3 regions of the Janthinobacterium sp. OK676 genome follow, and region 2 is predicted to be linked to each of the others. Evidence: predicted binding sites of a transcription regulator. Region 2 holds the regulator's gene; each other region holds the start of a gene.
The links. The regulator FliA, encoded in region 2, starts transcription of late flagellar genes. The targets are predictions, from matches to a motif close to CTAAAGTTTNNNNNNNNNNNGCCGNTA.
Positions count from the first base shown of each region.

Region 1: the regulator FliA is predicted to act here: its motif matches at 3,916-3,942, upstream of BLU39_RS02720 (FlxA-like family protein).
Region 3: the regulator FliA is predicted to act here: its motif matches at 3,636-3,662, upstream of BLU39_RS16590 (flagellar protein FliT).

Region 1 is NZ_FNHA01000001.1:581,174-588,828, reverse strand. Features, by position in the region: gene BLU39_RS02745 (LysR family transcriptional regulator) at 1-638, opposite strand, end outside; gene BLU39_RS02740 (sulfite exporter TauE/SafE family protein) at 788-1,549, shown strand; gene BLU39_RS02735 (HAD family hydrolase) at 1,572-2,279, shown strand; gene BLU39_RS02730 (alpha/beta fold hydrolase) at 2,338-3,138, shown strand; gene dcd (dCTP deaminase) at 3,272-3,841, shown strand; gene BLU39_RS02720 (FlxA-like family protein) at 3,973-4,323, shown strand; gene BLU39_RS02715 (sensor histidine kinase) at 4,364-5,863, opposite strand; gene BLU39_RS02710 (response regulator transcription factor) at 5,866-6,555, opposite strand; gene BLU39_RS02705 (Spy/CpxP family protein refolding chaperone) at 6,748-7,176, shown strand; gene BLU39_RS28495 (hypothetical protein) at 7,207-7,350, shown strand; gene BLU39_RS02700 (dioxygenase family protein) at 7,308-7,655, shown strand, end outside.
Region 2 is NZ_FNHA01000002.1:595,388-603,042, reverse strand. Features, by position in the region: gene flhA (flagellar biosynthesis protein FlhA) at 1-876, shown strand, start outside; gene flhF (flagellar biosynthesis GTPase FlhF) at 1,144-2,472, shown strand; gene BLU39_RS06305 (MinD/ParA family ATP-binding protein) at 2,465-3,328, shown strand; gene BLU39_RS06300 (RNA polymerase sigma factor FliA) at 3,374-4,105, shown strand; gene BLU39_RS06295 (flagellar motor protein) at 4,087-4,833, shown strand; gene motD (flagellar motor protein MotD) at 4,839-5,609, shown strand; gene BLU39_RS06285 (CehA/McbA family metallohydrolase domain-containing protein) at 5,718-7,328, shown strand; gene BLU39_RS06280 (translation initiation factor Sui1) at 7,432-7,655, shown strand, end outside.
Region 3 is NZ_FNHA01000008.1:48,821-56,475, forward strand. Features, by position in the region: gene BLU39_RS16575 (RNA-binding S4 domain-containing protein) at 1-85, opposite strand, end outside; gene fumC (class II fumarate hydratase) at 180-1,574, opposite strand; gene BLU39_RS16585 (type IV pilus assembly protein FimV) at 1,747-2,880, shown strand; gene BLU39_RS16590 (flagellar protein FliT) at 3,296-3,547, opposite strand; gene BLU39_RS16595 (HDOD domain-containing protein) at 3,770-4,597, opposite strand; gene BLU39_RS16600 (M13 family metallopeptidase) at 4,736-6,811, shown strand; gene BLU39_RS16605 (class I SAM-dependent methyltransferase) at 6,882-7,526, shown strand.

The sequences.
Region 1 (7,655 bases), on a different contig from region 2:
CGCACGTTGCGTTCGCCGGAGACGAAATGCCAGTCGCGCAGGATGCGCGGGGCCGAGTGCATGATGACGTCGTGGCCGGCCAGCTCTTCGGGCTCTTCGGGCGCGCCCATGCGGGCGATATAGTCGGGCGAGGCGTACATGTAGCGGCGGTAATTCCACAGGGGATAGCCGATCAGCTCGCTCGACTGGGGAAACGCGCCGCGGATGGCGAAGTCGAGCTTTTCCTGGATCGGGTCGATCGATTTGTCCGAGAAATGGATGTCCACCGACACGTTCGGATAGTCGCGCGAAAATTGCGCCACCACTTTCGGCAGAAAACCCAGCGACAGGATTTCCGGCGCCGACAGGCGTACCCAGCCTTGTGGCGAGTTGCTCAGTTCAGCCAGCTGGTCTTCCGCCTCGGCCTGCGTTTCCAGCAAGTGCTTGGCCGACGCGTAATACGTTTCTCCGGCCGTCGTCAGGGTGAACTGCTTTTGCGTGCGCAGGATCAGTTCGGCGCCGATGGCTTCCTCGAGGAACTGGATGGCGCGCGTGACGGCCGATGGCGAGCGTCCCAGCATGCGCGCCGCGTGGATGAAGCTGCGCTTTTCCACCACGGTGCAGAAGGCGCGGATCTCCCACATCAGTTTCATCGACATCGTGACTCCCGGCAAAAGAAGCCAGTAGACCGCATGGGGCGCATTCCGTCAAGCGTTACGCCTGATTGCGTTTTCCGCAATTTGAAGTTGCATCCGGAAAAATCCACGGCGCCTATACTGCCGCTGTCGATCATTCCTTGTTGCCTATCATGCTGACCATCTCGCTGCTGTGTTTATTTGCCTTCTTTGCCGGCCTCATCGATGCCGCCGTGGGCGGGGGCGGGCTGATACAGCTGCCGGCCCTGTTCAACCTGATGCCGAACATGGCCTCGACCTCCTTGCTGGGCACGAATAAATTCGCCTCGGCCTGCGGCACCACGTTTGCCGCCCGCTCGTTCGTCGGCAAGGTACACATTCCGTGGCTGCTGGTGCTGCCGGCCGTGGCCAGCGCCTTCGTCATGTCCTTCATCGGCGCGGCCGCCGTGTCCTACGTGCCGCAACAGGTGGTGCGCCCCATGGTGCTGGTGCTGATCATCATCATGGCCATCTACACCTTCATCAAGAAGGATTTCGGCGCGACGCGCGAGGCGCGCCCCATCGGTCCGCGCGAACGCATCCTCGCCATCGTCATCGGTGGCGCCATCGGTTTTTATGACGGCCTGTTCGGGCCGGGCACGGGCAGTTTTTTGATTTTCCTGTTCATCCGCGTCTTCGGCTTCGATTTCATCCTTGCGTCGGCCTGCTCGAAACTGGTGAATATCGCCACCAACGTGGCCGCGCTGGCCTTCTTCATTCCCGCCGGCCACGTGGTCTATGCCGTGGCCGCACCGATGGCCGTATGCAACATCCTGGGCGCGCTGACGGGCACCTGGATCGCCGTGCGCCGCGGCGCCGCCTTCGTGCGCATTCTCTTCCTCGTGTTGCTGGCGCTGCTGATCGTGAAGTTGTCCTACGACATATTCTTCAAGTAAGTTTTTTGGACGATAACAAGCCATGAAAACCATCCAGGGCGTGCTGTGGGACAACGATGGCGTGCTGGTCGATACCGAACAGCTGTTTTACGAAAGCAACCGCGACTTGCTCTTGCCCTATGGCATAGACCTGACGCCGAAGCAATTCTTTGACTGGTTCCTGGACAATAACTACGGCGCCTGGCACTTGCTGCTGGGACAGGGCCACGAGATCGAGCTGGTCGAGCGCCTGCGGGCCGAGCGCACCGTGCTGTTTTCCCGACGCCTGCGCCAGGCGCGTGGGCTGGTCATGCCTGGCGTCAAGAACGTACTGGCGTCGCTGCGCCCGCACGTGGCGATGGGCGTGGTCACGAGCGCCTACGAAGAGCACTTCCGGATCAGCCATGCGGCCACGGGCTTGTTGAACCACTTCGACTTCGTGCTGACACGTGAAATGTATGACGAAAGCAAGCCGGCGCCCGACGGCTACCAGCTGGGCTTGCAGCGCCTGGGCCTGGCCGCCAACGACTGCGTGGCCGTGGAAGACTCGCCGCGCGGCTTGCGCGCCGCCAATGCGGCCGGGCTCGAGTGCATTGTCGTGCGCAATCATATGAACCGCCACCATGCATTTGACGACGCCTTTTGCGTGGTGGAATCCATGGCCGAGCTGGGCGAAGTATTGGCTTCCTTCGTGCCCGCCATGGCGCCGCCGCGCCCGCTGGCACCTGAGAAATTAGAGGCCTTCCTCTGATACGTCTTGCCGGCATGCCATTACAATTGCCTATCGCATTCACCGGCCCTGTCCCACGATGACTCTCCCGCAACTGCACTTTGCCCACGCCAACAGTTATCCTGCCGGCACCTACCGCAAGCTGTTCGGCTTGCTGGGCCGGCACTACGCCGTGCAGGCGCTCGACATGCATGCGCACGACCCCGCGTATCCCGTCAGCACGGGCTGGGCCGAGCTGGTGCGCGAGTATATCGACGACCTCGAGCGCCGCTACAGCGGCCCCGTCATCCTCGTCGGTCATTCGCTCGGCGGCATGCTCAGCGTGATGGTGGCCAAACAGCGGCCCGACCTCGTGCGCTGCGTGGTCTTGCTCGATTCGCCCGTGGTGGCCGGCTGGCGCGCCTTGCTGGTGCGGCTGGCGCGCAATACGGCGCTGGGCGAGCGCTTTTCTCCCTCGCGTTTTTCCGCCCGGCGGCGCAAGCTGTGGCCGGACGCGCAAGCCGCGTACGAACACTTCGCCGCCAAGGACATGTTCGCCATCTGGGCGCCGCAAGTGTTGCGCGACTACATAGACAGCGGCCTGGCGCCCCATCCGGAAGGAGTGCAGCTGCGCTTTACGCGCGAAGTGGAGACGGATGTCTACCGCAGCCTGCCGCACCATATCGGCGGCCTCGTCAAGGATGGTTTTCCCGTTCCCATCGGCTTTATCGGCGGCACCGAATCGGTGGAATGCCGGCAGGCGGGCTTGACGGCCACACGCAAACTGGTCGGCAAGTTTTTCCGCCAGGTGCCGGGTGGCCATCTGTTTCCCATGGAAAGCCCCGAGCTGACGGCGCAAGTGGTGCGCGAGATGATCACGGCATTGCTGGCGAAACAATAAAATATCGCCAAGGATTTTCAGGCGATGGGGGCCAACGGCGGGGGATTTTCGCGTAAAATCCTGCCATCCGGGCCGCGCCTGCACCAGGCGTGTCGCCCCAGCCATTCCGATATTCTAGAAAGATACCCCTGCGATGACGATTAAAAGCGATAAATGGATACGCCGCATGGCGGAAACGACGGGCATGATCGAGCCGTTTGAACCGGGCCAGGTCAAGGAACGCGACGGCAACCGCATCGTGTCTTACGGCACGTCCAGCTATGGCTATGACATCCGCTGCGCCGACGAGTTCAAGCTGTTCACCAACATCAACACCACCATCGTCGACCCCAAGGATTTTGACGCGAACAATTTCGTCGACGTGTCGGGCAAGGGCTATTGCATCATCCCGCCGAACTCGTTCGCGCTGGCCCGTACCGTCGAGTATTTCCGCATTCCCCGCAACGTGTTGACGATTTGCCTGGGCAAGAGCACCTATGCCCGTTGCGGCATCATCGTCAACGTCACCCCGTTCGAACCGGAATGGGAAGGTTATGTGACCCTGGAGTTTTCCAACACGACACCGTTGCCGGCGAAAATTTACGCCAACGAAGGCGTGGCGCAAGTGCTGTTCTTCGAGTCCGATGAGGTGTGCGAAACGTCGTACAAGGACCGCGGCGGCAAGTACCAGGGCCAGGTTGGTGTGACGTTGCCGAAGACCTGATTGCGGTGCAGGGCGGGCTGACCGCCTTCTTTACCTGTCTTTACCTGCCTTTACCTGCCTTTACACCCGTCGCACTACATGCGCTTCCATGCCTGCCGTTAACCTTGGTATTGAAACACTGAGGAGGCATCATGGTAGCGGCAATCGGTTCAGGTGGTTCAGGCGGCGCAGTCGGCGCGGCTGGTAGCGCCAGTGCGGGCAGCGGTGCGCAGATCGCGGCGCTGCAAAAGCAGATCACGGCGGCGCAAAAGCAGTTGACGCAAGCGCAGAAGGGCGAGCAGACGGAGGCGTCGCAAAAGCTGCAGCAGCAGCTGGCGCAGCAAATCCAGGCCTTGCAGGCGCAGATCGCCCAGTTGCAGGCGGCAGCCGCGCAGAAGGCGGCGCAGCAAGACGCTCAAACGTCCAGCAGCGCCGAGACGGCGGCCAGTCCCGCCAGGTCAAGCTCGCCGACCCTGGGCAGCATCATCGATACGCAGGCCTGACAGCGCCTTCGTCCGCCACAACGCCAGGCTCGCCCACAGGTCAGCCTGGCGTTTTAACAGGTAACAACATCTCCACGCACAAGCCGCCGCCGCTGCGCAAGCTGGCCCCGATGCGGCCGCCATGGGCGCCGATGACGTGCCGGGCGATGGCCAGGCCCAGGCCGTGGCCATCCGTGCTGTGCTGGGTATTGCTGGCGCGGAAGAACGGTTCAAAGATGCGGGCCAGGTCGGCGCTGGCCACACCGGGTCCCCGGTCCAGTACGGCGATGCGCAGCCATTCCTGCTTGCCATCGGGCGGACGCGACAGATTCACTTCGACCGTGCCGCCGTCCGGGCTGTGCTTGAGGGCATTGCGCACGACGTTTTCCACGGCGCGCGCCAGCAGCTCCGGCTGGCCCGTGACGCTGGCGTCGGCCATGGCCGCGTCGCCCGCCACGGCGATGGCCACGCGGCGCGCGTTCGCTTCGTAGCGCGCGTCTTCCACGATATCGTGCAGCAAGTCGGCAATGTTGACGTCTTCACTGAGCAAAGAGCCGGCACCCGCCTGCCCGGCCCCCGCTTCCAGCCGCGACAGGGTCAGCAGTTCACCGATCAGTTTATCCATGCGTTCGCTTTCGCGTTCGATGCGCTGCATCGAGGCGGCTATCTTTTCCGGCTGCTGGTGCGCCAGGCCGATGGCGGCCTGCAGGCGGGCCAGCGGCGAGCGCAGTTCGTGCGAGACGTCATGCAGCAAGCGCGTCTGGCTATCCATGAGGCTGCGCAAGCGGCCCGTCATGCGGTCGAAATCGCGGCCCAGGTCCGTCAATTCGTCGCCGCGCTTGCCGCTGGCATGAAAGCGCGGCGCCAGGTCGCCATGCGAGGCGGCCTCGAACGCTTGCCGCAAGTCGCGGATGGGGCGCGCAAAATACCAGGCCAGCAGGAAAGAGAACAGCAGGCTGGCGGCGATGGCGGCGGTAAGGGGAATGAAGGTGCGGTAGGGCGTGTCCAGGCGCGGGGGCGGGCCCCGGCCGAATTCGCCGCGTGGCGCCGGGGCGCCCGCTTCGTGGGGGCGTGGGCCGGAGCCCATGGCGCGCGGGCCGCTCATGGTGACGGCGTTGAGCGTGTCGCGCGCGGCGCCCGCCTCGGCATTGCGGAAGCGTTCGGACGAGGGCAGGAACAGCAGGTAGCGCTTGCCGTCGCTGCCGTCCACTTCGCGCACGACGGGATGAGGCTGAGTTTGTCGCAGCATGGCGCGCGCCTTGGCCAGCATGGCGGGATGCACGGCGCGGCCCATCAGTTCTTGTCCTTTGGCATCGACGGCAAACACGCGCATGCGCTCGAGCTTGCCCAGGAATTGCCGCAAGGCCCGACTGCCGCCCGCTTCCAGGGTGGCGCTGGAAGCCTCGATGATCATCTGCGCTGGCGGACTGGTGTCGATGTCGAGGGCCCGTTCCTGCTGGGCCGCCCGGTTCTTCAGCCAGAAGGTGCCGCCGATGCCGATGGTGGCCGTCACTTGCGCCAACATGATGCACAGAAAAAACTTCCAGAACAGACGGCCCACGCTTACTCCTTGATCAGCTGGTAGCCGAGGCGGTACACGGTTTGCAGGCAGGAGCGGCCGTCGGCCAGGCTGCCGAGCTTGCGGCGCAGGCTGCTCAAGTGCACGTCGATATTGCGGTCGAAACGGGCCATGGGCCGTCCCAGGCCCAGTTCCGACAATTGATTCTTGCTCACGGGCTTGCCCGCCTGGCGCACCAGCACTTCCAGCAGGTTGAATTCCGTGCTCGTCAGTTCCAGGTGCGCGCCGGCCCAGGAAACGCGGCGCTGTTCGGGCCACATCGTCAGTTGTCCCACGGTCAGCGGCGCCAGGCCCGACGCATCGTGCGGCGCCGCTTGCGCGCGGCGCAGGATGGCGCGGATGCGTGCCGTCAGTTCGCGCGGCGTGCACGGTTTCGTCACGTAATCGTCGGCGCCCAGTTCCAGGCCCACGATGCGGTCCGTATCGTCGCCGCGCGCCGTCAGCATCAAGATGGGCAGGTTGCTGCCGGCGCGGATGCGGCGCAAGGTTTCCAGGCCATTCATGCGCGGCATCATGACATCGAGGACGGCGATCGCGTACAGGCCCGTCAGCGCTTCGGCCGCGCCGCTTTCGCCGTCGTGCACGGCGCGGACATCAAAACCTTCCTGCGTCAAGTATTCCTGGAACATGCCGACCAGTTCCACGTCGTCATCGATTAACAAAACCTTGCTCATGCCTGTGCTTTTTTCGGGTGAATATCGTCCGATGATAGCAGCCAACAGAGGTTGCTCACGGCGGTTTTACCCGCTTTTACACACGTCCGCTTACATTTTCTGCCCTTCCTTTACACGCTTTTACGCGCCCCTGACGTTGCTTTACACGCCAGACGCCGACAATCAGGGCTGATCGCCACGAAAGGAAAACCGATGAAATACCTGAGCATCACTGTCTCCCTGTTGCTGTTGTCCGCCTGCAGCATGCCCTTGCTGGCATTGGCCCAGCAAGGGCCGCCGCCCGGCTTGCCGCCGTTTCTGCACGGCATCGAGTTGAACGACACGCAGCAAGACAAGGTTTTCGCCGCCACCTACGCCCAGGCGCCCGAGCTGCGGGAACAGGAAAAGATCGCCTTCAAGGCCCACGAGCAGTTGCGCGCGCTGGCCGCCTCCAGCGCCTATGACGATGCGAAAGCCAGTGCGCTGGCGAACACGGCCGCGCAAGCCATGGCGAAGATCAGCTTGCTGCATGCGCGCCTCGAGCAGCAATTGCTGGCCGTGCTGACGCCGGAACAGCGCCAGCAGGCGCAGCAGCGCGATGACGCCCGCCAGAGCCCGCGCCACCTGCAGCGCGCCGAATAGACGGCAGGCGCGAGCACAGGGAGAGCCAGCATGCGCATCCACGCGCTCTCGCGACGGGCCACGCAGGTGTTGTACCTGTGCGCCAGCCTGAACCCCGCCCTGGCGGGCTTGCCCCACTTGATGGAGTATGTATGGAATTACATGATCACGCTCTGGCATCCGACCTCGAAATGATGCGGCGGCAGGCGGCCGAGCGGCGGCAAGTGCTGCGCTGGCTGCTGGCCGGCGCCGCCACCTTGCCTTTGATCGGCTGCGGCGGCGGTTCGGACGCCGGCGCCACGGCGGCCAGCAGCGGCGCCGTCACGCTACCGGCCACGGGCGCCTGCATGGTGATACCCGAGGAAACGGGCGGGCCGTATCCGGCCGATGGCACGAACACGAACGGCGGCAGCATCGTCAACGTGCTGAAGCAGTCGGGCGTCGTGCGCGGCGATATCCGCGCCAGTTTCAATGGCGCCACCGGTGTGGCGGCGGGCGTG
Region 2 (7,655 bases):
GTGCACATCCGCGACAACCTGGAATTGAAGCCGTCCGCCTACCGCATCACCCTGAAGGGCGTGGAAGTGGGCGTGGGCGAAGCGTTCAACGGCCAGTTCCTGGCCATCAACCCCGGCATGGCCAGCGGCACCCTGCCGGGCCTGGCCACGAATGACCCTGCGTTCGGCTTGCCCGCCACCTGGATCGACGCCAGCCTGCGCGACCAGGCCCAATCGATGGGCTACACGGTCGTCGATGCGGGCACCGTGGTGGCCACGCACCTGAATCACCTGATCACCTCGCATGCGTCGGAGTTGCTGGGCCGCGCGGAAGTGCAGTCCTTGCTCGATCACCTGGGCAAGGACGCGCCGCGCCTGGTGGAAGACCTGGTGCCGAAGATGCTGTCGCTGTCGGCCCTGCAAAAAGTGCTGCAGAACCTGCTGGCCGAAGGCGTGCACATCCGCGACATGCGCACCATCATCGAAACCCTGGCCGAGTACACGGTCAGCACGCAAGACCCGAACGAGCTGACGGCGCTGGTGCGCGTGTCCCTGGGCCGCGCCATCGTGCAGCAACTGTTCCCCGGCGCGGCCGAACTGTCCGTGATGACGCTCGACAGCCGCCTCGAGCGTTTGCTGATGCAGGCGATGGGCAATGGCGGCGACGGCGCCGGCATCGAGCCGGGCCTGGCCGACACCATCGCCCACCAGGCGGGCCTGGCTGCCCAGCAGCAGGAAGCGCTGGGCCTGACGCCGGTGCTGCTGGTGCCGGCGCCGCTGCGCGCCCTGCTGTCGCGCTTCCTGCGCCGCGCCTTGCCGCAACTCAAGGTGCTGTCGCATGCGGAAGTGCCGGAAACCAAGACGATCCGCGTCACGGCGCTGGTGGGCGCGCAGTAGTTATCTTCATTAGTACCGGGGTCAGACCCGCCGGGTCTGACCCCAGCCTTCGTTTGGGTCAAGAAAAACATCAATTTCCTCCCGGCAAACTGAATAACGGGTACTTTCCCGTCCTGTTCCTTCGATCGTTTCCTGCAAGCATCGCTAATAATGGAAACTGTCCGGGTGATCTGTGTCCATGTGGAAGACAGCACTCAAGCAACAGGAGTCGATGATGGTCACACAGTTCAGCCAATATTGCGCCACCCCCGCCTTGGGAGGCCGGTCATGAATGTGAAGAAATTTACGGGCGCCTCGTCGCGCGATGCGCTGCGCAAGGTGCGCGAAGCGCTGGGCCCCGATGCCGTGATCCTGTCGAACCGCCAGGCCGATGGCGTGGTGGAAATCCTCGCGCTGGCCAATGACGATGCCGCTTCGCTGGCGTCGCCGCCGGCCGCGTCCGAAATGGCCCAGCCCCGTCCCCAGTTGCAGACCCAGTTCGCCACGCCGCAGCGTCCGGCCGCCCCGGCCCAGCGCCCGGCCGCGCCACGTCCTGCCGCGCCGCGCCAGGCTGCCTCCGAGCCAGTGGACATGGCCCGCATGCAGCAGATGATGGCCAGCGCGCTGGCGCACGTCAAAGAGAACGCCGCCGCCGAGATGAGCGGCATGATGAATGAAATCCGCGCCATGCGCGGCATGATGGAAACCCAGCTGGCGGAAATTTCCTGGGGTTCGACGCAGCAGCGCGAGCCGCAAAAAGCCGTCGTGCTGCGCGAAATGCTGGCCGCCGGCTTTTCCGCCAGCCTGGCGCGCTACCTGATCGACAAGCTGCCCGCCGGCCTCGACGGTGCGCAAAGCATGCGCTGGATCAAGACGGTCCTCAGCCGCAACCTCAATACGGTGGCCAATGAAGACGCCATGCTCGAGCAGGGCGGCGTGTTCGCCCTGGTCGGCCCGACCGGCGTGGGCAAGACCACCAGCACGGCCAAGCTGGCGGCCCGCTGCGTGATGCGCCACGGCCCGGAAAAGCTGGCCCTGATCACCACCGATGCCTACCGTATCGGCGCGCATGAGCAACTGCGCATCTACGGCAAGATCCTTGGCGTGATGGTGCATTCCGTGAAGGATGAAGCGGACTTGCGCATCGCCCTGAAAGAATTGAAGAACAAGCACACGGTGCTGATCGATACGGTGGGCGTGAGCCAGCGCGACCAGATGGTGACGGAACAGGTGGCCATGCTGTCGGGCGCCGGCGCCGACGTGAAGCGTTTGCTGTGCCTGAACTCCACGGCGACCCAGGAAACCCTCAACGAAGTGGTGCGCGCGTATCAAGGCAGCGGCCTAGCCGGCTGCATCATGACCAAGCTCGATGAAGCGGCCTCGATCGGCAACGTGCTCGACGTGGTGATCCGCCAGAAGCTGAACCTGTTCTATGTGTCGAACGGCCAGCGCGTGCCGGAAGACCTGTACCTGGCCGACCGCGGTTACCTGATCGACCGCGCCTTCAAGCTCAAGCGCGACTCGGCGGCCACGCAGTTTTCCGATGCCGAACTGCCGCTGCTGATGGCGCAGGCGGCCGCCCGCAACAATGAAGCGCGCGGGGTGCATCTTGGCTAATTTTGATTTCGACCAGGCCGAAGGCTTGCGCCGCATGCTGGCCGGCCCGCAGCCGCGTGTCATGACGTTCCTGTCGGCCACGCCGCAGGACGACAAGGGCGCCATGCTGGTCAACCTGGGTGCTTCGCTCGCCTACGGCGGCAATGACGTGCTGCTGCTCGACGCCAGCGGCGGCAGCGATGGCGTGGCCGCGCGCCTGGGACTGGCGCACGGCGCCAGCCTGCGCGACGTGGCGCGCCAGCAGTGCGGCTTGAACCAGGTCATCCATCAGGTGCCGCAAGGCTTCGGCGTGGCCAGCCTGGGCGCGCGCAACCATTTGATGGACAGCATGGACTACGCGGGCGAAGATGAACTGCGCCGCCTGGGCAAGACCTTCGACGTGCTGGCGCGCCAGAGCGGCATCGTGCTCGTCGACGGCGTCGTGGCAGAAGAGGGCGCCTGTTTCCCCGTGCCCTTGATGGCGTCGTCCGATATCGTCGTGCAAGTGTCCACCAGCGCCACCTCGATCAAGGCGGCCTACTGCCTGATCAAGCGCTTGAGCCAGGAACTGGGACGCCGTCCGTTCGGCATTCTCGTCACCGGCGCTTCCGAATCCGAGGCAAAAGTGGTATACGATAATATGGCACAGGCGGCGAGCCGTTACCTGGCCGTGAAGCTGACGTCGATGGGTTCGGTGCCTGCCGATGAGTATCTGCACCGCGCGGCGCGCCTCGGCCGCAGCGTGGTCGATGCGTTTCCGCTGGCCGGCGCCTCGGTGGCGTTTCGCGGCCTGGCCGAGCGGCTGGCCCGTTCGGCGGCGCCGGTGCTGGGCGGCACCTTGTACCAGACGGGGAGCGCCCACCAGTTCAGCGCCTGAAGCCAACCGTAGCACCAGATAAGACGAGAAAACAATAAGCAGCCTATGTACACGGTCAAAGGGAAATCGAACAAGGACTATTTGCTGACGGAGCACATTCCGCTGGTGAAGCGTCTGGCGCACCATATGAAGGCGAAATTGCCGCCTTCGGTCGAGGTCGATGACCTGATCCAGGCCGGCATGATCGGCCTGCTCGATGCCATCAGCCGCTATGAAGAAACGCATGGCGCGCAGTTCGAGACGTATGCCGTGCTGCGCATCCGCGGCGCCATGCTCGACGAATTGCGCACCAGCGACTGGCTGCCGCGCAGCATGCGCCAGAACATGCGCAAGATCGAGGAGGCGATGAGCACCTTGCAGCAGCGCCTCGGCCACCCGCCGACCGAGTCGGAAGTGGCGAAACTGCTGAAAATGTCGCTGGCCGACTACCAGGAAATGCTGGGCGACGGCGGCGGCCACCAGCTCGTGTACTACGAAGACTTTCACGACCCGGACGGCAATGACAGCTTCCTCGACCGCCACTGCGTGGACGAGGACAGCGACCCCTTGCGGTCCCTGCTCGATACCGATTTTCGGCAATCCGTGATCGATGCCATCGATGCGCTGCCGCCACGCGAGAAAATACTCATGGGCCTGTACTACGAAGAAGAGCTGAACCTGAAGGAGATCGGCGCGGTGATGGGCGTGTCGGAATCGCGCGTCTCGCAGCTGCATACCCAGGCCGTCGCGCGCCTGCGCGCAACCTTGAGGGAGCAGGCGTGGACTGGTCCAGCGTAATCGGGCTGGCGCTGGCGCTGGCGGGCCTCTTGGTCGGCCAGGCACTGGAAGGCGGCAAGATGGCCTCCCTGCTGCAGCCGGCCGCCTTTGCCATCGTCATCATCGGCACCTTCGGCGCCGTACTGCTGCAAACGCGGCTGCGTACTTTCGTGCGCGGCCTGGAAATGCTGCGCTGGGTCTTCCTGCCGCCGGCCGACACGCGCGCCGCGCTGGCGCGCGACATCGGGCAATGGAGCCTGACGGCGCGCCGCGACGGCCCGCTGGCGCTCGAGCGCCTGATGGAAAACACGGCCGACCGTTTCAACGCCAAGGGCTTGCGCATGATCGTCGACGGCATCGCGCCCGACAAGCTGCGCCAGCTGCTCGACGTGGAAATCTCCGCCTATGAGATGGCCGAGCGCCAGGCCGTCAAGGTGTGGGAATCGGCGGCCGGCTATTCGCCCACGATCGGCATCCTGGGCGCCGTGCTGGGCCTGATACACGTGATGGAAAACCTCACCGACCCAAGCAAACTGGGCAGCGGCATCGCCGTGGCGTTTGTCTCAACCATCTATGGCGTGGGCCTGGCCAACCTGCTGTTCCTGCCGGTGGCGAACAAACTCAAGGCCATCGTCTCGCGCCGCGTGCTGCAGTACGAAATCACGGCCGCCGTGCTGTACGACATCGCCACGGGCGACCATACGCGCATCATCGAAGAGCGCGTTTCCAGCCTGCTGCACGAGCACTGACCATGATGCGGCGCGCGCGCAGGAAGTATGACGAGGAACCGGACAACCAGGACCGCTGGCTGATCTCGTACGCCGACTTCATCACCCTGCTGTTCGCGTTCTTCGTCGTGATGTACGCGATTTCGCAAGTCAACGAAGGCAAGTACCGCGTCTTCCAGAACGCCATCGGCCAGGCCTTCAGCCTGGAAAAGGGTGCGCCGCCCATCGTCATGGAAGCGCCGCAAGCGATCCCGCTGCCGAACCCCGCCCTGAAACGCCGCACGGAAGCCATCCGCCGCGAGCGCGAACACATGACGCGCCTGGCGCAAGACTTGACGTCCACGCTGGCGCCGCTGGTCAAGGAAGGCAAGGTGCGGGTCACGCAGACGAGCCGCGGCGTGAGCGTGGAAATCAATGCCAGCGTGCTGTTCGACCCGGGCGCGGCGCGCCTGACGACGGAGTCGGACCAGGCCCTGCGCGCCGTTGCCGTGCTGCTCAAGGACGATACGCACGACGTGCAGGTGGAAGGGCATACGGACGTGCAGCCGATCAGCAATTCCAATTTCGCCTCGAACTGGGAATTGTCGGCCGCGCGCGCCAGCGCCGTGGTGCGCCTGTTCATCGCCAGCGGCGTGCAAGCGTCGCGCCTGACGGCCGTCGGCCACGCCGACAACATTCCCGTCGCCCCCAACGACACGGCGGAAGGGCGCGCGCGCAACCGCCGGGTCGCCGTGACGATCTTGTCGGGCATCCCCGAAACGGTGACGGAAGTGCCGACGGCGCCGCCGGCCAACTAGGACGGGCTTGCGGGCCGGCGCCAGTCCGGCGGATCGGGCGCGTGTCATTCGCTGGTCATACTGGAATGCTAGGCTGTCGCACTTCTTTTCAGCCTCCAGGTCGATCCCATGTCTTACTCCAGAACGTTGCTTCCTTCGGCCATCGCCATCCTGTTGAGCGTTGCCGCTTGCGGCGGCGATAGTGATCCCGCTGGCGGCGTGCCGCCGCTGCCAGCCGGCCGCTGGATCGCCGGCGACCTGCATACCCACACCACGCAATCGGCCGACGCCGATGTCAGCCAGACGCTGGACAAGGTGCTGGCCAAGTCGTTCACCACGTATGGACTCGACTGGATGGCGCTGTCCAACCATTTGCGCGTCTCCACGCGCGACGCGCTGGGCGCGCCGCTGGCGGCGCCCATCCCGATGTCCATCGGCGCCGAGCGCTATGAAATTCCACGCGTCCAGGCGCTGCAGGCCGCCGGCACCTACGCCGACAAGCTTGTCTTCTCCGGCTTCGAGTGGGACATGCCGACCCATGATCACGTCGGCATCGGCCTGTTCGACGGCGCCGACAAGCTCAGCACCAGCACCCGGGGCATGAAGGAGTTCGAATATTTGTTTACCACGCGCGACGCGGCCATGTTCGACGCCGCCGACGTCGCGGCATGGAAAGGCAAATATGGCGAGGCCCGCTATAACAGGACGGCTGCCGATGCACTGCAAGCCATCAACTGGCTCAAGCAGAATTACCCGGAAACCAGCTACGCCGTCATCAACCATCCGTCGCGCAACAAGGGCAGCTACAGCATTGCCGATTTCCGCGCCTTTAACGATGCCGCCCCCAACATCATGTTCGCCATCGAAGGCATGGTCGGCAACCAGATGGAGCCGGACCGCGGCGGCTATACGGCTGCCTACACGGACGACAATGCGCTGCTGCGCGTATATGGCGGTGTCGATTACGTGGTGGCCAAGCTGGGGGGGCCATGGGATGCGCTGCTGGGCGAGGGACGCCGCATCTGGAACCTGACCGATTCGGATACCCACTTCAAGATCGTCGGCGGCAACAGCAGCGGTTACTTCCCTGGCGAATATGCGAAGAACTATGTGTTCAACGGCGCGCAGGGTGCGCCGCTGGCGAAGGACTTGCTGGCCGGTTTGCGTTCGGGCAAGATGTTTTCCACTTATGGCGACCTGATCAACGCGCTGGATTTCAACCTGGCCAGCAAGGACGACCGCAAGGAGATGGGCGGAGAGCTGAAAGTGGCCAGCGGCGAGAAAGTCACCATCACCATCCGCTTCCGCAGCCCGGCCAAAAACAACCACGAAAAGCCCGTCGACAGCGGCGTGGCCGCCAGCGTCAAGCCCGTGGTCGATCATGTCGACCTGATCGTCGGTGATGTGGGAGCGAAGGCGGCGGCGGGCACGCCGGCCTACCATGTTGCCGCCAATGCCAGCACGCGGGTGCTCAAGCGCTTTACCAGCGCGGACTGGAAACTCGGGGCTGACGGCTACTACAGCGTGAGCTACGAAACGACGGCGACGAAGAACCAGTATTTCCGTCTGCGTGGCACCAATCTGGGAACCGATGTCGCCGGCCTGACGCAGGGTGGCGAGCCGCTGGCCGACCAGCGCACGGGCACGACGGACAGCACCCAGCGTTTCAATGATATCAACGACCGCAATTACCGCAGCCTGTGGTTCTATGCGAATCCCGTGTTCCTTACCTTGCGTTAATAGCATCGTCGGCCGTGCGCCGCCGGACGGTGCGGGATCCCGCTTGATCCCGCACCGTCCCCGCTTGGTACAATCGCGGCCTTCTTTCTTTTATTTCTTCATCATGAAAAGCAGCTCCCAGGGCGGTCTCGTCTATTCCACCGAAACGGGCCGCATGTGCCCCGCCTGCCGCCAGCCGCTGGCGCAATGCGCGTGCAAGGCGCAAGCGAAGGCGGCGCCCGCCGGCGATGGCGTGGTGCGCGTGTCGCGCCAGACCAAGGGGCGCGGCGGCAAGAGCGTCACCGTGGTCAAGGGCCTGGCGCTGGACGCCATCGCGCTGGCCCTGCT
Region 3 (7,655 bases), on a different contig from region 2:
CACCGCTGTCGCACAGGCCGACCAGCTTCAACAGCTGGTTCAGCTCGACGAACTCGGATGTTAAATCAAAGCTTACTTTTTGCATTGTATCCCTTATTGCAATGATGTGTTTTCAACACTTGATGACGACCTCAACTAACTCGTAGTTTACCTGAAGCCGCCAGCAATGCAGGGGGAAGTCAGCTTTTGTTGGGCCGCGTCATCTCCAGCGGCACGATCCACGCACTGAATTGCTCTTCCGTCACAAAGCCCAGGGTCAGCGCCGCTTCCTTCAGGGTTGTGCCTTCGTGCTGGGCCTGTTTGGCGATTTGTGCCGCCTTGTCATAGCCGATGTGCGGCGCCAGCGCCGTGACCAGCATCAGGGAACGCTCCATCAGTTCGGCGATGCGCGCGCGGTTCGGCGCGATGCCGTGCGCACAATGCTCGTCGAAGCTGCGCATGCCGTCGCCCAGCAGGCGCGCGCTTTGCAGGAAGTTGTGTGCAATCAGGGGCTTGAAGACGTTCAGCTCGAAATTGCCCGAGGCGCCGCCCACCGTGATGGCCACGTCGTTGCCGAACACCTGGCAGCACAGCATGGTCAGCGCTTCGCACTGGGTAGGATTGACCTTGCCCGGCATGATGGAGCTGCCCGGCTCGTTTTCCGGGATCGTGATTTCGCCGAGGCCGGAGCGGGGGCCGGACGCCATCCAGCGCACGTCGTTGGCGATTTTCATCAGGGCCGTGGCCAGTGTTTTCAGCGCGCCATGGGCCGCGACGAGGGCGTCGTGGGCGGCCAGGGCGGCAAACTTGTTGCTGGCCGACTCAAACGGCTGGCCCGTCAGGCGCGCCAGTTCTGTCGCGATGCGGCCGGCAAATTCCACGTTGGCATTCAAGCCCGTGCCGACGGCCGTGCCGCCGGCGGCCAGCTGCAGCAGCGGCGGCAACGATGCCGTGATGATGTGCTCGGCAAAGTCCAGCTGCGCCACGTAGCCGGAAAATTCCTGGCCCAGGGTCAGCGGCGTCGCATCCTGCAAATGGGTGCGGCCGATCTTGACGATGTCGGCAAATTCCGTGGCCTTGGCGTCCAGGGTGGCGCGCAGCTGGCGCAGCGGCGGCAAGACCGTGTTGGCGACGGCCAGGGCGGCCGCCACGTGGATTGCGGTGGGAAAGATGTCGTTCGAGGACTGGCCCAGGTTGACGTCGTCGTTCGGGTGCAGCAGTCGCTCGGCGCCCCGCAAGCCACCGATCAGCTCGGAGCCGCGGTTGGCCAGCACTTCGTTCATGTTCATATTGCTTTGAGTACCCGAGCCCGTCTGCCAGACGGCCAGCGGGAATTCCGCGTCGTGCTTGCCTGCCAGCACTTCGTCGGCAGCCTGCGTGATGGCAACGGCTTTCTTGCCATCCAATAAGCCCAAGTCCAGGTTGACGTGGGCGGCCGCGCGCTTGACGGTGGCCAGGGCGGCGATCAGTTCGGGCGGCATCTTTTCCGTGGAGATATGGAAGTGCTCGAGCGAGCGCTGCGTTTGCGCTCCCCACAGCCGGTCGGCGGGCACGTCGATCGGGCCGAAACTGTCGCGTTCGATTCTGCTACTCATGGCATCCCTTTCATCGATAGAGGTGGATCGAGTGTACTCCAGGCGCCAAAAAGGCACAGGACGATGCTGTATTGCATCATTTTTGCCATGACCCATCTATATTTTTGCGATTTCCTGCCGTTAAAGACAGGCGAGTTCCCCTTATTTATCTTGTTATCAAAGCGATCAGTCCATGCAGAGCAGCATCTTTTCCCGTTGGTCCCTGATCGCGTGCGCCGCCGCCAGCCTGGCTTTGCCGTCTGTGGCGGGCGCGGCCGAACTGGGCGAGATGGCGGTGCTGTCGCACGTGGGCCAGCCCCTGCTGGCCGAAATCGAATTGACGGCCCTGGCGCCCGACGAAGCCAGCGGAGTGGCCGTGCGCCTGGCCTCGTCCGATGTGTACCGGGGCGGCGGCATCGGCATGGACCCGGCCCTGCAAACCTTGACGATCAGCCCGCTGGAGCGTGGGGGACGCCACTATGTGCGCGTGAGCACCCGGCAGGCCATCCAGGCGGGGCATGTGCATTTGTATTTATTGCTGGGCAATGGCAATGGCGCCGTCGTGCGCCTGGCTACCTTGTGGCTGACACCGGCGCCGCCCGCTGCCGTCAGTGCGCCAGTCCGGCCCGCCGTTCCCGCGCCCGCGCCTGTCTCCACGCCTGTGCCGTTGCCACGCGCCGTACCCGTCGCGCCATCGCCCGACGCCGCCGCGCTGGCGGCCCGCGCCCGTGCCGAGGGCCTGGTGCGTCCGCCGCGCGTGTTCGTGCCGCCGCCCGCCATGCCCATGCAGATGGCTCCCGCGCCGCGTCCGCCGCGCCGCGCCACGGCGCCCGTGGCCGCTTGCGCGCCGCAAGCCGATATGGAGCAGGCGCAAGCATGTGTGGCGCTCGATGAGAAAAACACGGCCCTCAATGCCAGGCTTGGCGAACTGGAAGGCAAGCTCGGCGCTTTGCAAAAGGCGCTGGCGCTGCCTGCCGCCGCCGTCGCTGTAGCGCCAGTCGCCGCGCCCGCCGAGGCGCAGGCGCAGGCGCCCCATGCCAAGCCCAAGCCGCTGCACGCGGCGCCCGCCGCCGACAAGGAAAAGAAGGGGGGCGGCAACGGCATGCTGTGGCTCGGTCTCGGCACCCTGGTCTTCCTGCTGCTGACTGCCCTCATCGTGTATGTGGTGCGCAAGCGCAGGCAGGCGACGGGGCCGCGCGCACCGTCGAAATACTGGGTTCTGCTGCGCAAGCCGTTTGGCCGCAAGAAAAAAGATGTGCCCGTGCTGACGGAAGCCGTGGAAGAGGGCGCGGTGGCCGAAGCGGAGCCTGAGCCGTTCTCGCGTTGACGAGGTGGCAAATCCAGGCCGAAATTTGATGTAAAAAAAGATATTGAAAAAATACAGGAAAACGCCGGCCAATCGCGTTGCCTTTTTTTTAAAGATGGTGATATGATGAATTCAGTGGACTTGCTCTACGACAAAACAGCCCCAGCCTGGCGCAGCCACCAACGATAGTGTGGCGCGGCAAACAGGTGTAGCGTTGCATAAACGCCTGGGTCTGGAAGCGGTTCGCGATGCCAACGATGTGCTCGCGAACGCCGGATGCAACCGGCAGCGAGGCGACGCCAGGAGATACCTGGGGCTCGCCTTCCACATTCCCCTCCTTGCTTCCCGGGCGCCGCAGATGGCGCGCTCGCTGCGAAGGCGGCAGATGTAAAAAAAGCACCCTCGGGTGCTTTTGTGTTTTCTGGCGCGGCAAGTTTCACATGCGTGCGCGCGCACCTTGCATGGCGTTCGGCAGCTGCGTCATCCACGGTTCCGTGATGGCGCGGATTTCGCGGTCATTGGCCAGGATTTGCTTGAGCAAGTCAATCTTGCGCAGGCGCGAGGCGCCGGCCAGGGCAGGGGCCTTGCCCGTCATGGTCGCGCTGGCGGCGCTGGCGCACTGGTTTTCCAGGGTATCCAGGCCATCCCAGTCGCTCGAACGTGCGGCCACGACCATTTTATTGGTCATTCCTGCAATATTTTCGTACATCGAAAGAACGTCGTTGGAGGTCATGAGCACACCCGTAACTAGTGAATGGATTACCGCTTGTCAAGATTAACGGCAGGTCCAGCAGGAACTTGAGGGTGTTTTTGAAAAAAAATGAAAATAATTTAGATGATTGCCTGCCTGCTGCCGGAATCGCCCGCCAAGCCGCATGGATGCAGGGGGAGAATTCCGGCAGCGGCGGACTTATTTGACGAGTTCTTCCAGTCCCGCGCTCAGTTCGGCCGGCGGCGGCATCTTGTCGATCAGTACCGAGGGCGGCAAACCGAGCGCTTCGGCCACGTCGCCGGGGTAGCAGGCGATGATTTCTTCATTGCTCAGTGCGTTCTCCTCGATGCGGGCGCGCCAGGCGGCCAGGTGGATGATGGCGGCCAGGCGATTCAACGGTGTCTTGGCCAGCGGATCGGGAAAGGCGGCGATGGCGTCGGCAAAGGCGGCGGGGAACTTCCAGCGGCGCGCCAGTTCGGCGCCCACCTGCGCATAGTCATAGCCCAGCGACACCCGCTCGGCGTCGAGCCGGCGCGCGTCGAGCGGCGGGGCGATCTTGTCGAGCTGCATGGCTTGCTCGGGCATGGCGGCATGGATCACCAGTTGACCGATCGCATGCATCATGCCGACCGTGAACGCCAGGTCCTGGTTGTCGCCCGTCTGTCTGGCGATCCAGCGGGCCGACACGGCGCTGTGCAGGCTGTAGCGCCAGAACTGGGGCAGGTTCAGCCCGGGCACGGTCTTGTAGCCGCTGACCAGGCCCGAACTGATGACGAGCGTGCGCACGGTTACAAAGCCGAGCATCAGCACGGCGTCTTCCACCGTGCCGATGCTGCGCGAGACGTGGTAATACGCCGAGTTTGCCAAGCGCAGCAGCTTGGCGCTCAAGGCCGGGTCCGCTCCCAGCTGGCGCGCGATGTCTTCGGTGGAGCTGGCGGGGTTGTCGAAACTGCGCACCAGTTCATCGACGATCTTCGGGGCGGCAGGCAGGGCGTGGGGTTGCTGGAACAGCGCTTCCAGTTGCATGGCAATCTCCTTGGCGTTCGCGCGGCATGGGGTCGTGAAACTATATGCCGATTTTTTATGCGCATGCAAAAAAATTGCGGGATGCTCTTTTCATGGGAAACAGGCTATGATTTTGACTATTCCATCGAAAGGATCGCCATGCACGGTTTGTGTTTTTCCTGGGCCCGGACGCCAGTCCAGGCTGCCATCGTCCTCGCCCTGGCCGGCGTCTCGCTGATCGGTTTGCCGGTCCAGGCGCATGGCCAGCAAGCGGCGGCCGCCGCGGTGCCTGCTGTCCCCGCTGCCGCCACGGTCTTGCCCGGCGACGATTTCTACGATTATGTGAATGGCGACTGGCTGCGCAATACGGAGATTCCCGCCGACCGCAGCAGTTGGGGCTCGTTTGCCATCCTCGCCAACGCCACCAACGAGCGCATCATTGCCCTCGTCGAAGGCCTGGCGGCGGCGCCGCAGGCCGATGCCTCCGCGCGCCAGGTCAGCGATTTTTACCGTTCCTGGATGGATGAATCGGCTATCGAAGCGAAAGGCTGGGCGCCGATCAAGCCGCTGCTGAAGAAGATCGATGGCATACGCGACCAGGCGGGACTGGCCCGCGCGCTGGGCGAAAGTCTGCGCGCCGATGTCGATCCGCTCAATGCCACCAATTTTTATACGGAAAATCTGTTCGGCCTGTGGGTGGCGCAAGACTTGAACGACACCACGCGCAATGTGGCTTATTTGCTGCAGGGCGGACTGGGCTTGCCCGACCGCGCCTTTTACCAGAGCGACAGCGCCCGCATGCAGAGCTTGCGCGCGGGCTACCAGGCGCATATCGCCGCCATGCTCAAGCAGGCAGGCTACAGCGATGCGCCGGCCCGCGCCGCGCGCGTGTTTGCGCTCGAGCAGCAAATTGCCGCCAGCCACGCCAGCCGCGAGGATTCGGCCGATGTCGCCAAGGGCAATAATGCGTGGCGCGCCGCCGACTTCGCCAGCAAGGCGCCCGGCCTGGACTGGAAAACCTTCTTCCAGTCGGCCGGCCTCGGCAAGCAGGCGGATTTCATCGTCTGGCATCCGACGGCCATGACGGGCAGCGCGGCCCTGGTAGGTAGCGTGCCGCTGGCCACGTGGAAGGATTTCCTGGCCTTCCACGCGATCAACCATTTCAGCACGACCTTGCCGAAGGCGGCCGCCGACCAGCGCTTTGCCTTCTATGGCAGCGCCCTGAGCGGCACGCCGCAGCAGTCGCTGCGCAGCAAGCGCGCGCTGGCCGCGACGAATGCGGCCTTGAGCGACGCCGTCGGCAAGCTGTATGTGGAGCGCTATTTCCCGCCTGAATCGAAAGCGCGCGTGCAAGACATGGTGACGAATATCGTCGCCGCCTTCTCGCGCCGCATCGACAAGCTGGACTGGATGGCGCCGGCTACCAAGGCGCAGGCGCAGGAAAAACTCAAGACCCTGTACGTGGGCGTCGGCTATCCGGAGCGCTGGGAAAATTATGCGGGCTTGCGCGTCGTGCGCGGCGATGCGCTGGGCAATGTGCAGCGGGCGGAACAGTTCCATTACCGGCAGGAACTGGCCAAGCTGGGCCAGTCTCCCGACCGCAAGTCCTGGGCCATGCCGGCGCAGCTGGTCAATGCCGTCAACCTGCCGCTGCAAAATGCGCTGAATTTCCCGGCCGCCATCCTGCAGCCGCCGTTCTTCGATCCGACAGCGTCCGACGCGGCCAACTATGGCGGCATCGGCGCCACCATCGGCCACGAGATCAGCCACAGTTTTGACGACCAGGGCGCCCAGTTCGACGCCCAGGGCAAGCTGCGCGACTGGTGGACGCCGGCCGACCTGGCGCATTTCCAGGCAGCCTCGAAGCAATTGGTGGCGCAGTTCGCGGCCTACAAGCCGTTCCCCGACCTGGCCGTGAATGGCCAGCTGACCCTGAGCGAAAACCTGGCCGACCTGGCCGGCGTGGCGGCCGCGCATGACGCGTTCACCCTGTCGCAGCAGGGCAAGCCGGCGCAGCCGGGCGCGGACCGTGATTTCTTCATCGGCTACGGCGTCAGCTGGCGCAGCAAGGCGCGCGAAGCGGCGGCGCGCCAGCAAATCCTCACGGATGGCCACGCGCCTGCGCAATACCGCGCCGCCACCGTGCGCAACCTCGACGCCTGGTACCCGGCCTTCGACGTCAAGCCGGGGCAGCAGCTGTACCTGGCGCCGGAACAGCGCGTGCGCGTCTGGTAGCAGATGTGGACGGTGCCGGCACGCAGCGCGCCGGCACCGTAAAATGGCGGAACATATCGACAGGACCGCCATGAAGCCGACCCCACCGCAAGACCCGCAAGACCCCATCCACGCCATCACCGGGCGCACCCTGGCCCATTACGACGCCAGCGCCGAGCAGTTTTTCGAAGGCACGCGCGACCACGACGTCAGCCAGAACATCAGCGCGCTGCTGAATGCCATCGGCAAGCCGGCGCCTTTGGCGATCCTCGACCTCGGTTGCGGCCCCGGCCGCGACCTGAAAGCGTTCACGGCCATGGGTCACCACGCCACCGGCGTCGATGGCAGCGCCCGCTTCGTCGAGATGGCGCGCGCCTACAGCGGCTGCACCGTGTGGCAGCAGGATTTCGTCGACCTCGACTTGCCAGCCGCGCACTTCGACGGCGTGTTCGCCAATGCCGTGCTGTTCCACGTGCCCAGCGCCGTCCTGCCCGGCGTGCTGCGCGCCTTGTACGCGTGCCTGAAGGAGGGCGGCGTGCTGTTCAGCTCGAACCCGCGCGGACACAACCAGGAAGGCTGGAACGGCGCGCGCTACGGCAGCTACCACGACGAAGCGACATGGGCCGCGTACGTGCAGGCGGCCGGTTTCAGCCTGGTCGAGCAGTATTACCGTCCGTCCGGCCTGCCGCGCGAGCAGCAGCCGTGGCTGGCGACGGTATGGCGCAAAGCGGGCTGATTTCGCGTAATTAGCTGATTTTTGGCATGTGTTAGGGACCGTACATAGTTTTTGCAACCTCAAGCGTAGTATGGACACATCGACACGCAGCAAGCAGTTTGCAACGGCGTGTGAGCCGCAGTACCGGCC